3 regions of the Castellaniella sp. WN genome follow, and region 2 is predicted to be linked to each of the others. Evidence: predicted binding sites of a transcription regulator. Region 2 holds the regulator's gene; each other region holds the start of a gene.
The links. Region 2 encodes HrcA, which represses chaperone genes, less so after heat shock. Its sites were predicted from a motif close to TTAGCACTCNNNNNNNNNGAGTGCTAA; they were not measured.
Positions count from the first base shown of each region.

Region 1: a site for HrcA is predicted at 1,841-1,867, ahead of rpoH (RNA polymerase sigma factor RpoH). Genes of this name have one in related genera too.
Region 3: a site for HrcA is predicted at 2,382-2,408, ahead of ACTPOE_RS10155 (co-chaperone GroES). Genes of this name have one in related genera too.

Region 1 covers NZ_JBTKZC010000001.1:2,721,952-2,726,230, reverse strand. Annotated here, with positions in the region: gene aspS (aspartate--tRNA ligase) at 1-927, shown strand, start outside; gene ACTPOE_RS12910 (endonuclease/exonuclease/phosphatase family protein) at 938-1,789, shown strand; gene rpoH (RNA polymerase sigma factor RpoH) at 1,901-2,806, shown strand; partial or broken gene ltrA (group II intron reverse transcriptase/maturase) at 3,476-4,279, shown strand, end outside.
Region 2 covers NZ_JBTKZC010000001.1:1,421,814-1,426,092, reverse strand. Annotated here, with positions in the region: gene recN (DNA repair protein RecN) at 1-851, opposite strand, end outside; gene ACTPOE_RS06610 (NAD kinase) at 866-1,768, opposite strand; gene hrcA (heat-inducible transcriptional repressor HrcA) at 1,965-2,978, shown strand; gene hemH (ferrochelatase) at 3,004-4,050, shown strand; gene grpE (nucleotide exchange factor GrpE) at 4,169-4,279, shown strand, end outside.
Region 3 covers NZ_JBTKZC010000001.1:2,170,259-2,174,537, reverse strand. Annotated here, with positions in the region: gene groL (chaperonin GroEL) at 364-2,010, opposite strand; gene ACTPOE_RS10155 (co-chaperone GroES) at 2,045-2,332, opposite strand; gene ACTPOE_RS10150 (CopG family ribbon-helix-helix protein) at 2,761-3,027, shown strand; partial or broken gene ACTPOE_RS10145 (transposase) at 3,426-3,587, shown strand; partial or broken gene ACTPOE_RS10140 (transposase) at 3,581-3,913, shown strand; gene ACTPOE_RS10135 (hypothetical protein) at 3,925-4,224, shown strand; gene ACTPOE_RS10130 (P-loop ATPase, Sll1717 family) at 4,246-4,279, opposite strand, start outside.

The DNA.
Region 1 (4,279 bases), 1.3 Mb from region 2:
CGCGTGAAGCTGGAATTCACCGACGTGGCCGACCTGATGCGCGACGTGGGCTTCAAGGTCTTCGCCGGCCCGGCCAACGACCCGGCCTGCCGCGTGGTGGCCCTGCGCGTGCCCGGCGGCGCCAGCCTGCCGCGCAGCGAGATCGACGCCTACACTCAGTTCGTCGGCATCTACGGCGCGCGCGGCCTGGCCTACATCAAGGTCAACGACGCCGCCGCGATCCCCGAGGGCCTGCAGTCGCCCATCGTCAAGAACATTCACGCCGACGCCTTGCGCGCCCTGATCGAGCGCACCGGCGCGCGGAGCGGCGACCTGATTTTCTTCGGAGCCGATCGCGCCAAGATCGTCGCCGACGCCATCGGCGCCCTGCGCGTGAAGATCGGCCAGAGCGAGTTCGGCCGTGCCAACGGCCTGTTCGAGCCGGGCTGGAAGCCGCTGTGGGTGGTGGACTTCCCCATGTTCGAATACGACGAGGGCGAAGGCCGCTACACGGCCGCGCACCATCCCTTCACCTGCCCCAAGCCGGGCCACGAGGACCTGTTGGAGTCCGCTCCCGGCAAGGCGCTGGCGCGGGCCTACGACATGGTCATGAACGGCTGGGAAGTCGGCGGCGGGTCCGAGCGCATCCACCGCGCCGATGTCCAGCGCAAGGTCTTCAAGGCCCTGAAGATCGACGAGGAAGAAGCCCGCCTGAAGTTCGGCTTCCTGCTCGATGCTCTGCAGTACGGCGCGCCGCCGCATGGCGGCCTGGCCTTCGGCCTGGATCGTCTGGTGACGCTGATGGCGGGCGCGGAATCCATCCGCGACGTGATCGCCTTCCCCAAGACGCAGCGCGCCCAGTGCCTGCTGACGCAGGCGCCGTCGGCCGTGGACGAGAAGCAGCTGCGCGAGCTGCACATCCGCCTGCGCCAGACGGAAGCCAAGTAAGGGGCCAGCCATGCCCGCCCTGCGGATCGTCAGCTACAACATCCACAAGGGCCGTTCGGCCACGGGTGGGCGGGAATCGCTGGCCGACCTGCGGCTGGGCCTGTACGGCCTGCGGCCCGACCTGCTGTTCCTGCAGGAAGTCCAGGGCCGCAACCGCGTGCGTGGCAGCCTGGACGCGCAGCACGAGTCCCTGGCGGCGGCCCTGCGCATGCAGGCCGCCTACGGTTGCAACGCCGTGCGCCAGGCGACCGACCACGGCAACGCACTGCTGTCGCGCTACCCCATCCTGTACTACGAGAACCAGGACGTCTCCGACCATCGCCTGGAGCAGCGCGGCCTGCTGCATGGCGTGGTGCGGGTCGGCGACGTGCCGGTGCATTGCCTGGTGGTGCACCTGGGCCTGCTGGCGGGGGGGCGGTCACGCCAGGTGCAGGCGCTGGCCGACCGTATCCAGCGCCTGGTGCCCGCGCACGAGCCGCTGCTGATCGCCGGCGACTTCAACGACTGGAACAATCGCCTGGCGCCGCTGTTTGTCGAGCAGCTGGGCCTGGTCGAGGTCTTCGCCGCCGCGCCGCAAGGGTCGGACGAGATCTACCGGCTGCGCCGTACCGTCTCCCGCCTGCGTGAACGCCTGGCCTGGCTGCCGGGCCAGGTGCTGCGCCAGGCACCCGAGCTGTCCATGAACGGCCATGCGCGCCTGACGCCGCCGCCCCGGACCTTCCCGTCCGTGTTCCCCTGGCTGCGGCTGGATCGCATCTACCAGCGCGGCTTCGCCGTGCGGCGCGCGCGGGTGTTGCACGGCTCGCCCTGGAAGAAACTGTCGGACCACGCCCCGCTGGTGGCTGACCTGGAATTGCCCTGAGTCCGGGGAACTTTCCCGCGGGCGGGCCGCCTAAGCTTTGTTACCTTGAAATTAGCACTCTTCCTAATGGAGTGCTAACATGATTTCATTCAGTACGAGGATCTTGTCACCATGACCCCCTCTTCGTCCGCCCTGTCGCTCGCGCCGTCCCGGCTTTCGCTGGCGATCGGCAATCCTGGCGCGCTCGGTACCATCGACGCCTACATCGGCGCCGTCAACCGGCTGCCGATGCTGACCGCCGATCAGGAAGCCGACCTGGGACGGCGCCTGCGCGACCACAACGACCTGGACGCCGCGCGCGACCTGGTTCTGTCGCATTTGCGGCTGGTGGTCTCCATCGCCCGCCAGTACCTGGGCTACGGCCTGGCGCACGCGGATCTGATCCAGGAGGGCAACATCGGTCTGATGAAGGCCGTGCGCCGCTTCGATCCCGACCGCGGGGTGCGCCTGGTGTCCTTCGCCGTGCACTGGATCCGTGCCGAGATCCATGAATACGTGGTACGCAACTGGCGCCTGGTCAAGATCGCCACCACCAAGGCGCAGCGCAAGCTGTTCTTCAACCTGCGCCGCATGCGGCCCGACGGCCGCAGCCTGGGGCCGGACCAGGTCGCCGACATCGCCCGCGAACTCGACGTGCGTCCGGAAGACGTCGCCGAAATGGAAGTCCGCCTGTCGGGCGGCGACTGCGCCCTGGATGCGCCGGCCGACGACGAAGACCGTTACGCGCCGTCCGACTGGCTGGCCGACGAGGCCCAGGAACCCGCTCAGGTACTGGCGCGGCGCGGCATGGACGCGCTGCAGGGCGAGGGGCTGGAATACGCGCTGTCTTCACTGGACGCGCGTTCCCAGCATATCGTCCGCGCCCGCTGGCTGGCCGATGACGGCGGCGCCACGCTGCATGAACTGGCCGAAGAATACGGCATTTCCGCCGAACGGGTCCGCCAGATCGAATCGGCCGCCCTGAAAAAGCTGCGCGCCGCCCTGAGCGATCGCCAGGCGGATTTCCAGGCAGCCTGAGCCTTCCGGGTGATCCGCTTCCTGCGCGCGCGTCCGGCATCGGCCTTCCGTGCCGTGCCGCCACCCGCTGTCCCGTCCGGTCATATTCGCTTGCATCTTTCCCGTCCGGGCCGTGAACTTTCCGCGCTTCTGGCGGCCCAATCCTTCATGAACGCGCGCCGGCTTCGCCGGCCCGGCCGTTCTGTCGTCCGCTTCTGCTTCTCCTCTTCCCCTCCCTATCGAAGCGGATGTTCACGGGATGCCGCTTGGCATCCCTTTTTTTGTGGTACGCCCAGCATGGGCGTACTCCTGCGGGTGCGAGTCCCGCCGCGAGTTGGTCACAACGAGCGAAGTGAAGCGCAACTGCGCGAGGGTGACCGAGCGTGGGGAGGAAGCGTGAAGCGTAAATCGTGAGCCGATGAACAAGAACTGCATAGAAGGCGCTGCCGAGCAGGGCGAGCGGGCCACAAACCGCAAAGCTCTCGTGACCAAGGCGAAGCGGCGTAGATGCGGCGGTTGTGCGATGAAGGAGTGCGCTCTTATCTGGGGACGCCTCGCCTTGATCCTGAAAGGGTAACGGCGTCGAGCCGGAGCGAGGTCTCAGCAGCGGTCGTAGTAGTCGTGGTAGCGGGGCCGGTGAGGCTGAGAGCGAGGCGGCGAAGGACCAAACGAGAAGGAGTATTGCTCGACATGTCGATGCAGCTTGTATTGCCTCAGATGTCCACGTCGGTGGAGCGGGCGGGCGTAGCCTGCGGTGAAGCCGCAGGTGATTCAGCCAGCGAGGAAACAGGATGCCCGCGACATGGCAATGAGGATACAGGGTCAACGCTGCTGGTGGCGGCGTTGACGAGGGAGAACCTGCAAGCGGCATTCAAGCGGGTGCGGGCCAATAAAGGCGCCGCTGGAGTGGATGGCCTGGACATTGACCAGACCGCCGGCCACCTGGTGGCAGCCTGGCCTGCCATCCGTGAAGCGCTGCTGGCGGGAACGTACCGGCCCAGTCCGGTGCGGCGGGTGATGATCCCGAAGCCCGACGGCGGCCAGCGCGAGCTGGGCATCCCGACGGTGACGGATCGACTGATCCAGCAGGCACTGCTGCAAGTGCTGCAACCCTTGCTTGACCCCACCTTCAGCGAACACAGCTACGGCTTCAGGCCGGGGCGGCGTGCGCATGATGCGGTACTTGCCGCTCAGTCGTATGTGCAGTCCGGTCGTCGTATTGTGGTGGACGTGGATCTGGAGAAGTTCTTTGACCGGGTCAACCACGACATCCTGATTGACCGCTTACGGAAACGTATCCCGGAAGCTGGAGTCATCCGGCTGATCCGTGCGTATCTGAACAGCGGCATCATGGAGGGTGGTGTGGTCATCGAACGGTATGAGGGCACGCCGCAAGGCGGGCCGCTCTCGCCGTTGCTGGCCAACGTCTTGCTCGATGAGGTGGATCGTGAGCTGGAGTGCCGGGGGCATTGCTTCGTGCGCTACGCCGATGAC
Region 2 (4,279 bases):
GCGTAGGCGTTCAGACCGGATACGGTTTCCGCGCACAGGATGCGAGCCGATTCCAGCGCCTGGCAGTGTTCTTCCAGAGAGGGATCGTGGCGCACCAGGGATTGCAGCGACTGGATCGCGGCATGCAGGGTCTGGGCCGCCGAGCCGGATTCGCCATCCAGCGCCTCGACGGCTTGGCCGGCGCCGGCCAGCAGAGATTGCGCGTGCGCGAGGCGGGATTGGCGGGCGCACAGGTCCGGCCATTCGCCGGGTTCGGGCGCCAGGTCGTCCAACCAGGCCATGTCCGCGGCCAGTTGTTCCAGCCGGGCCGCCTGTCCGGCCGCGTCGCTGCGGGCGGCGTCCAGCGCGGCTTGCGTCTGACGCCAGCCGGTCCAGGCCTGCAGCAGGGCGCGCGACTGGTCGGCATGCCCCCCGTGGGTATCCAGCAGCTCGCGCTGGCTGGCGGATTGCAGCAGGCTCTGGTGGGCGTGCTGGCCGTGGATGTCCACCAGCAGGGCGCCCAGGTCGCGCAGCTGGCCCAGGGTGGCCGGCACGCCGTTGATCCAGGCCTTGCCGCGGCCCTGGGCGTCGATGACGCGGCGCAGGATCAGATCCGGGCCTTCCAGCGCCTGTTCGGTCAGCCAGCCTGCGGCCGCCTCGGGCGCGTCGAAGACGGCGCTGATGTCGGCGCGGGAGGCTTCCTGGCGGATCTGCGCGGCGTCGCCCCGGCCGCCCAGGGCCAGTGTCAGGGCGTCGATCAGGATCGACTTGCCGGCCCCGGTCTCGCCGGAGAACACGGTGAATCCGGCATCGAAGACGATGTCGGCCTGATCGACGATGACGAAGTCACGGATGTGCAGCGCGCGCAGCATGGTGGTGGCGGAGGCTATTGGTCGGGTTCGTCCCAGGGATGCAGCATGCGGTTCCAGTTCAGCTTGCTGCGCAGGGTGGAGAAATAGCTGTAGCCCTGGGGGTGCAGGAAGCGGACGCGGTGCGGGCTGCGGCGCACGTCGATACGATCGCCTTCCTGGCAGTTGGACAGGGCCTGCATGTCGAAGTGGACGCTGGCGCCCGATTCCACCCGGCCCAGGGCGCTGATGGTGATGTTCAGCACGCTGTCGTCGGGCAGGGTGATGGGGCGGTTCGACAGGGTTTGCGGCGCGACGGGCACCAGCACCAGGGCGTTGACCTGGGGATGCAGGATCGGTCCGCCGGCCGACAGGGCGTAGGCCGTCGAGCCCGTGGGCGTGGCGATGATCAGGCCGTCGGCGCGCTGGCTGTGCATGAAGGCGCCATTGCATTCGACGCGCAGTTCGATCATGCCGCCGCGCCCGGCGCGGTTGATGATCACGTCGTTCAGGGCCAGGCCGGAAAAAATGGTCTCGTCGCCGCGCATCACGCGGCCTTCCAGGAGGATGCGCTCGTCCTGGACGAAGGCCCCGTTCAGGATGCGGGTGATGGCCTCGTCGGCGCTGCCCAGGGGGATGTCGGTGATGAAGCCCAGGCGGCCGTGGTTGATGCCGATCATGGCCACGCCGGACGTGGCCAACTGCCGCGCCGCCGCCAGCATGGTGCCGTCGCCGCCCATGATGATGGCCAGGTCGGCGCGCGCGCCGATATCCTCGTACGAGGCCAGCGGGAAATCGGCGACCCCGGTGTTGCGGCCCGTTTCGGCCTCGATCAGGACGTCGCACCCCGCCGCGGACAGGACCTGGCCCAATCGGCGCAGGGGCGTGTCCATGCCGCTGTCCTGGTGGCGGCCGATCAGGGCGACGGTCTTGAAATGCATGGGCGGGGGGTCTCCCGGAATTAATGGAATAATAGGCGTATCCGATTATAGGGGGATGAGTCCGGACACGGGGCAGTCCCTGCGGACTGCCCCGTGCCAGATGAATCCGAGCGCCTTGCAAGGCGCGAGGTGGAGAGATGCCGCATTTTGAACATGGCCCCAGCCTGACGAATATGAGCCAAACAGAGAACTGGACATGGATGATCGAGCCAAGACATTGCTGAAGGCGCTGGTCGAACGCTACATCGCGGACGGACAGCCCGTGGGGTCGCGTACGCTGTCTAAGGTCTTCGACCTGTCGCCGGCCACGATCCGCAACGTCATGGCAGACCTGGAGGACCTGGGCCTGATTCACAGCCCGCACACCTCGGCGGGCCGCGTGCCCACGCCGCGCGGCTACCGCATGTTCGTCGACAGCCTGCTGACCGCACGGCCCTACGAGCTCAGCCCCGACCTGCGGATCGAGGACTGCCTGCCGGCGGCCGAACCCGGTCGCGCCGTGACTGCCGCCGCCTCGCTGCTGTCGAACCTGTCGCAGTTCGCGGGCGTGGTGCTCACGCCCAAGCGCACTCAGGTGTTCCGCCACATCGAATTCATCCGCCTGTCGGACCGGCGCGTGCTGCTGATCATCGTCACCCCCAACGGCGACGTGCAGAACCGCATCCTTTTCGTCTCGCGTGAGTATTCGGAGACCGAACTGCTGGAAGCCTCCAACTTCTTCAACCGGCATTTCTCCGGCAAGTCCTTCCACGCGGTCCGCCTGGCCCTGGCCGACGAGCTCGCTTCGCTGCGGACCGACATCTCCCGCCTGATGCAGCAGGCCGTGGACGCCGGCCTGGATTCGCCGGACACGGACGACGAGGCCGTGGTCATCTCCGGCGAAGGCAAGCTGCTGGACGTGACCGAGATGACGGCCGACATGGACCGGCTGCGCCGCCTGTTCCATCTGTTCGAGCAGAAGACCGACCTGCTGCATCTGCTGGACGTTTCCAGCCGCGCCCAGGGCGTGCAGATCTACATTGGCGGCGATTCCCGCCTCGTGCCGCTGGAGGACGTGTCGGTCATCACCGCCCCCTACGGGGTCGACGGCCAAGTGATCGGCACGCTGGGCGTCATCGGCCCCAGCCGCATGGCCTACGACCGGGTCATCCCCATCGTCGACATCACCGCCCGCATGCTGTCCAACGCCCTCGGCCAGGCTTCTTCCTGATGCCGTCTTTCCCTGTTTTCCGATCATGAGCCGTTTCCTCACCGAGGCGCCCGATCCCCGGGCGCTCGACCCGGCGGCGCCCGGCCCCGGCCGCGGACCGCTGGGCGTCCTGCTGATCAATCTCGGCACGCCCGATGAACCGACTCCCGCGGCGGTGCGTCGCTACCTGGGCGAGTTCCTGTCCGATCCCCGCGTGGTGGAACTGCCCGCCGCGTTGTGGCAGTTCGTCCTGCGCCTGTTCGTGCTGACGCGGCGGCCGGCCGCCATCGCTCCGAAATACGCTCAGATCTGGCTCGACCGGGGATCGCCCTTGCTGGTGCACAGCCGGGACCTGGCCGATGCCGTGGCGGCGTCCCTGCGTGGCCGGGGCCTGGACGTTCGGGTCGAACTGGGCATGCGCTACGGCCGGCCGGCCCTGGCCGGCGCCCTGGACGCCCTGCGCGCGGCCGGCTGCGGCCGTATCCTGGCGGTGCCGATGTATCCCCAGTATGCCGCCAGCACCACCGCCACGGCCGTCGATGCGGTGGCCGCGTATCTGGCCCGGCTGCGTCACCAGCCCACGCTGCGCTTCCTGGACCGCTTCCATACGTCCGGCGCCTATGTGGACGCGCTGTGCCGGTCGGTACGCGCGCACTGGGACCGGGTCGGCAAGCCCGACCGGCTGCTGCTCAGCTTCCACGGCCTGCCTCAGCAGTCGGTGCGCCGGGGCGATCCTTATTTCCGCGACTGTCAGCAGACCGCCCGGGCCTTGCGCGAACGTCTGGGCGCCGACGGCGAGCGTCTGCACGTGGCATTCCAGAGCCGCTTCGGGGCGGCGCCCTGGCTGCAACCCTATACCCAGCCCACGCTGGAGGCCTGGGGGCGGCAGGGCGTCGGCACGGTGGACCTGATGTGCCCGGGATTCCTGGCGGACTGCCTGGAGACGCTGGAAGAGATCGACATGGGCTGTCGCGAGGCGTTCCTGGCGGCGGGCGGGGGCGCCTTCCGCTACATTCCCTGCCTGAACGCCGATCCCGACTGGGCGCGGGATTTCGCCGGGCTGATCGCCGACAATCTGGCCGGATGGGCGTAGCGGTTTTCCGGATACCCTCGCCGGGCACCGGGCCGCCGCCTTCCCCGGGCTTGAAGAACGTCCGCCCCATCCCCACCTATTTTTTCGTTCCCCCTTTTTCAGCATTGGAGATTTCAATATGCCGGCACCCCAGGAAGACTTGGACCCGCAAGCCGCGCCGAGCGCCGAGACCCCGCCCCCGAGCCAGAATCCAGCCGATGCCGCCGCCGAGCCCGCCCCCGCGCAGCCG
Region 3 (4,279 bases), 750 kb from region 2:
CGGTCTGTCGCGATACCGACGGCCGTCTTGCGGCCGGCTTCATCAATGGATCTGTGGTTGATGGCGAGTTTGGCTGTCGTGTCGCTCCATGGCGTAAAGCTTGTCGAGCGTTGTTTGCTTTTACAACAAAGGTCATCCCTGCATTTTCATCGAGAGACATGCGTTTTCCGATGAGCGGCTGGCATGGATTCTTGATGAACGGAATAGCCGGCGATGGCACATGCCGGCGCATCGCGGCGCGGAAGTGCCCATGGGGGAGACAGGGTGAGTCAGATGAAAAAATCCCCGCCACGGCGAACCGTGACGGGGATGAGGCCGGGTGCCGGCCGGCGCGCGAGGCGCCGGACCGGGAGGGGCAGGGGCTTAGAAGCCGCCCATGCCGCCCATGCCACCCATTCCGCCCATGTCGGGCATCGCAGCGGCGGGCTTGTCTTCGACGATCTCGGCCACGGCGGCTTCGGTGGTCAGCAGCAGGCTGGCGACCGAGGCGGCGTTCTGCAGCGCGGTGCGGGTGACCTTGGTCGGGTCGATCACGCCCTGTTCGACCAGGTCGCCGTACTCGCCGGTGGCGGCGTTGTAGCCGTAGTTGCCTTCGCCCTGTTCAACCGCGTTGACGATCACGCTGGCTTCGTCGCCGGCGTTGGAGACGATGGTGCGCAGCGGGGACTCGATAGCACGCAGGACCAGCTTGATGCCGGCGTCCTGGTCGGCGTTGTCGCCCTTGACCTTGGCCACGGCGACCTTGGTGCGGATCAGTGCGACGCCGCCGCCCGGGACGATGCCTTCCTCGACGGCCGCGCGCGTGGCGTGCAGGGCGTCTTCGACACGGGCCTTCTTTTCCTTCATCTCGACTTCGGTGGCCGCGCCCACGCGGATCACCGCGACACCGCCGGCCAGCTTGGCGACGCGTTCCTGCAGTTTTTCACGGTCGTAGTCCGAGGTGGCTTCCTCGATCTGCGCGCGGATCTGCTTGACGCGGGCCTCGATGTTCTTGGCATCGCCGGCGCCGTCGATGATGGTGGTGTTTTCCTTTGCCACTTCGATGCGCTTGGCCTGGCCCAGCTCGGCCAGGGTCGCCTTTTCCAGCGACAGGCCGGTTTCTTCGGAGATCACCGTGCCGCCCGTCAGGATGGCGATGTCTTCCAGCATGGCCTTGCGGCGGTCGCCGAAGCCCGGGGCCTTGACGGCAGTGGTCTTCAGGATGCCGCGGATGTTGTTCACGACCAGGGTGGCCAGGGCTTCGCCCTCGACGTCCTCGGCCACGATCAGCAGCGGACGGCTGGACTTGGCGACTTGTTCCAGCACCGGCAGCAGGTCGCGGATGTTGCTGATCTTCTTGTCGAAGATCAGGATGAACGGGTCATCCAGCACGGCGACTTGCTTGTCGGGGTTGTTGATGAAGTAGGGCGACAGATAGCCGCGGTCGAATTGCATGCCTTCGACGACATCCAGTTCGTTGTCCAGGGACTTGCCGTCTTCGACGGTGATGACGCCTTCCTTGCCGACCTTGTCCATCGCGTTGGCGATGATCTCGCCGACGGAGGTGTCGCTGTTGGCCGAGATCGAGCCGACCTGGGCGATGGCCTTGCTGGTGGTGCAGGGCTTGGACAGCTTGTGCAGTTCGTCCACGGCGGCGATCACGGCCTTGTCGATGCCGCGCTTCAGGTCCATGGGGCTGATGCCGGCGGCCACATACTTCAGGCCTTCCTCGACGATGGCCTGGGCCAGCACGGTGGCGGTGGTGGTGCCGTCACCGGCGTTGTCGGAGGTCTTGGAAGCGACTTCCTTGACCAGTTGGGCGCCGATGTTCTCGAACTTGTCCTTCAGTTCGATTTCCTTGGCGACGGAGACGCCGTCCTTGGTGACGGTGGGGGCGCCGAAGGAGCGGTCCAGCACCACGTTGCGGCCCTTGGGGCCCATGGTGGTCTTGACGGCGTTGGCGAGGATGTTGACGCCACGGACGATGCGGGTGCGGGCATCGTCACCGAAATAAACTTGCTTTGCAGCCATGTCGAAATTCCTTGGGATTGAATGGTGAGGTGGCTTACAGGATCACGGCGAGGACTTCTTCCTCGCGGATGACGAGCACTTCCTCGCCATCGACCTTGACGGACTGGCCGGCGTATTTGCCGAACAGGACCTTGTCGCCGACCTTCAGATCGACCGGGATCACTTTGCCGTCCTCGGTCTTCTTGCCGGGGCCGACGGCCAGGACTTCGCCCTGATCGGGCTTTTCAGCCGCGCTGTCAGGGATGACGATACCCGAGGCGGTGGTGCGCTCGTTGTCCAGACGCTTGACGATCACGCGATCGTGCAAAGGACGCAGTGCCATGGAGGAACTCCTGTACGTAGAAATTGAAGGGAGCGGGGGCGAGGCGTTGTTAGCACTCAACCCCATCGAGTGCTAATTATAAGGATGATTTCAGGCATTTCAAGAGCGGGAAGGGGGTTGTTACAAGTGAGTGAAGCTGTCGAACGCTGTCGAACGCCACTGAGTTTTGAACTTCCGCCGTTCAGTTTTGAACTCTGAAAAATGGCTAGATCCCGCATTGTTGCGGATTTTGAGGCAAAAATGGGGTTGAGGTGGGGTTCAAAAATGGGGCATTTCTGTGTTTTTTGCTGCTTGGAATGCATGGGCGCTACCCCGCTGGTCCATGGCTGGCCTACGCATGGCCAATGCGTGGGATATGAGCGCCTCTTGATCAATTTATTCCTAATTACTAGGATGATTTCCTAACCAACCTAGATGGAGAGTGTGACATGACGGTGACAACCAAGGTGTTGACCGCACATGTGCCGCTGCAGCTGGCCGACAAGGTGGACAAGGTGGCGGCGCGACTTGATCGATCACGTGACTGGGTCGTGAAGCAGGCACTGGCCGCCTGGATCGCCCAGGAAGAAGAACGGGATCGGCTCACCTACGAGGCATTGGCTGATGTAGACGCAGGTCGGGTCATCGAACATCAGGCGGTGAAATCTTGGGCGGATAGTTTGGGCACGGCCCAAGAGCTCCCAGTGCCCCGCTGATGGCACTCAAGTAGTCAAGCGAGGCGGTTTCCAGTCTGTCGCGCTTGTATGAATTTTAGGCCGACGCGAATGAGCCCGCTGCAACACGGGCCGTCCAGGCGCTGGTCAACGCCTCCACTACCTTGCTGACCAACACGCGTATCGGTGAGTAGCTTCTCCTGTTTGGGCCATGGGAGGTGCGCCGAATACTGGTTCCGTCATGCGAGGTCCTCTATGAGATTCAGGAGTCGTGATAATCGACGTTTTTCCTGACGCACATGCCAGCGCCGATGTCCCGCAGGCCTCTGCCCGTGATAGTGATCTGTGGACTGGCCGAGCAAGAGGCACATGCTGTTCTGGTCTAATTCTGGTGGACACCTCGATAGGGGATCATCCTTCCCAACGAGAGCCAGCAAGATATGACCCGTATTCGTAGAAGTTTTGACGCCGCCTTCAAGCTCCAAGTGGCGCAGATGATCCGAGAGCAAGGTCTGAGCGTGGGCCAGGTTTGTCGCGATCTGGACCTGATTGACAGCGCAGTGCGCCGCTGGCTGGCCCAGTACGACGCCGAACAATGGGGCGTCTGGCCGCTGCGTACCCTGACCAGCAGGTGCATGTCGTCTGGGATAATTTGAACACGCATCGCGCCCAGGCCGTCTGGCAGGCGTTCAATGCGCGGCATGCCGGACGGTTTCACTTTCACTTCACGCCATTGCACGCGAGCTGGGTCAATCAGATCGAACTCTGGTTTGCCCGGTATACACGCCGAGTGCTGCGCCATGCCAGTCACACCAGCACTGCGCACCTGCGCGAGCGCACGGCACAATTTGTCCGCACGCATAATCAGGCGGCACGCCCGTTCAAATGGAGTTTCCGGGGCTATCCGCTACAAACCGGCGAATCATAACGAGGAGCGACATGCCAGCCTTATCCGCCAAAGAACACGCCACCCACTTGCAACGACAACTGCGCCACCTGCTCGGCCATGAGCAGATCGCTACGCAAACCTACGGGCACCATCTGCTGATCAAACGTGTGGACGATGAACAGTTGACCGTGGTGGCGCGGCTGACCGAGTTGGGCCGCAATCATTATGGCGCGGCTTTTCGAAGCCATAGTGGGCGTTGGGAACCGTTGCCAGGTACAGGCTCGCTCGACGAGATGGCACAGGTGGTCGCCACACTCTTGCAGCCGTATTTGCAACCCGATAATTATTAAACCTATTTACAGGATGATGTACTAGTCAGAGCCGCGAATTCCCAGAGCAGGGGAA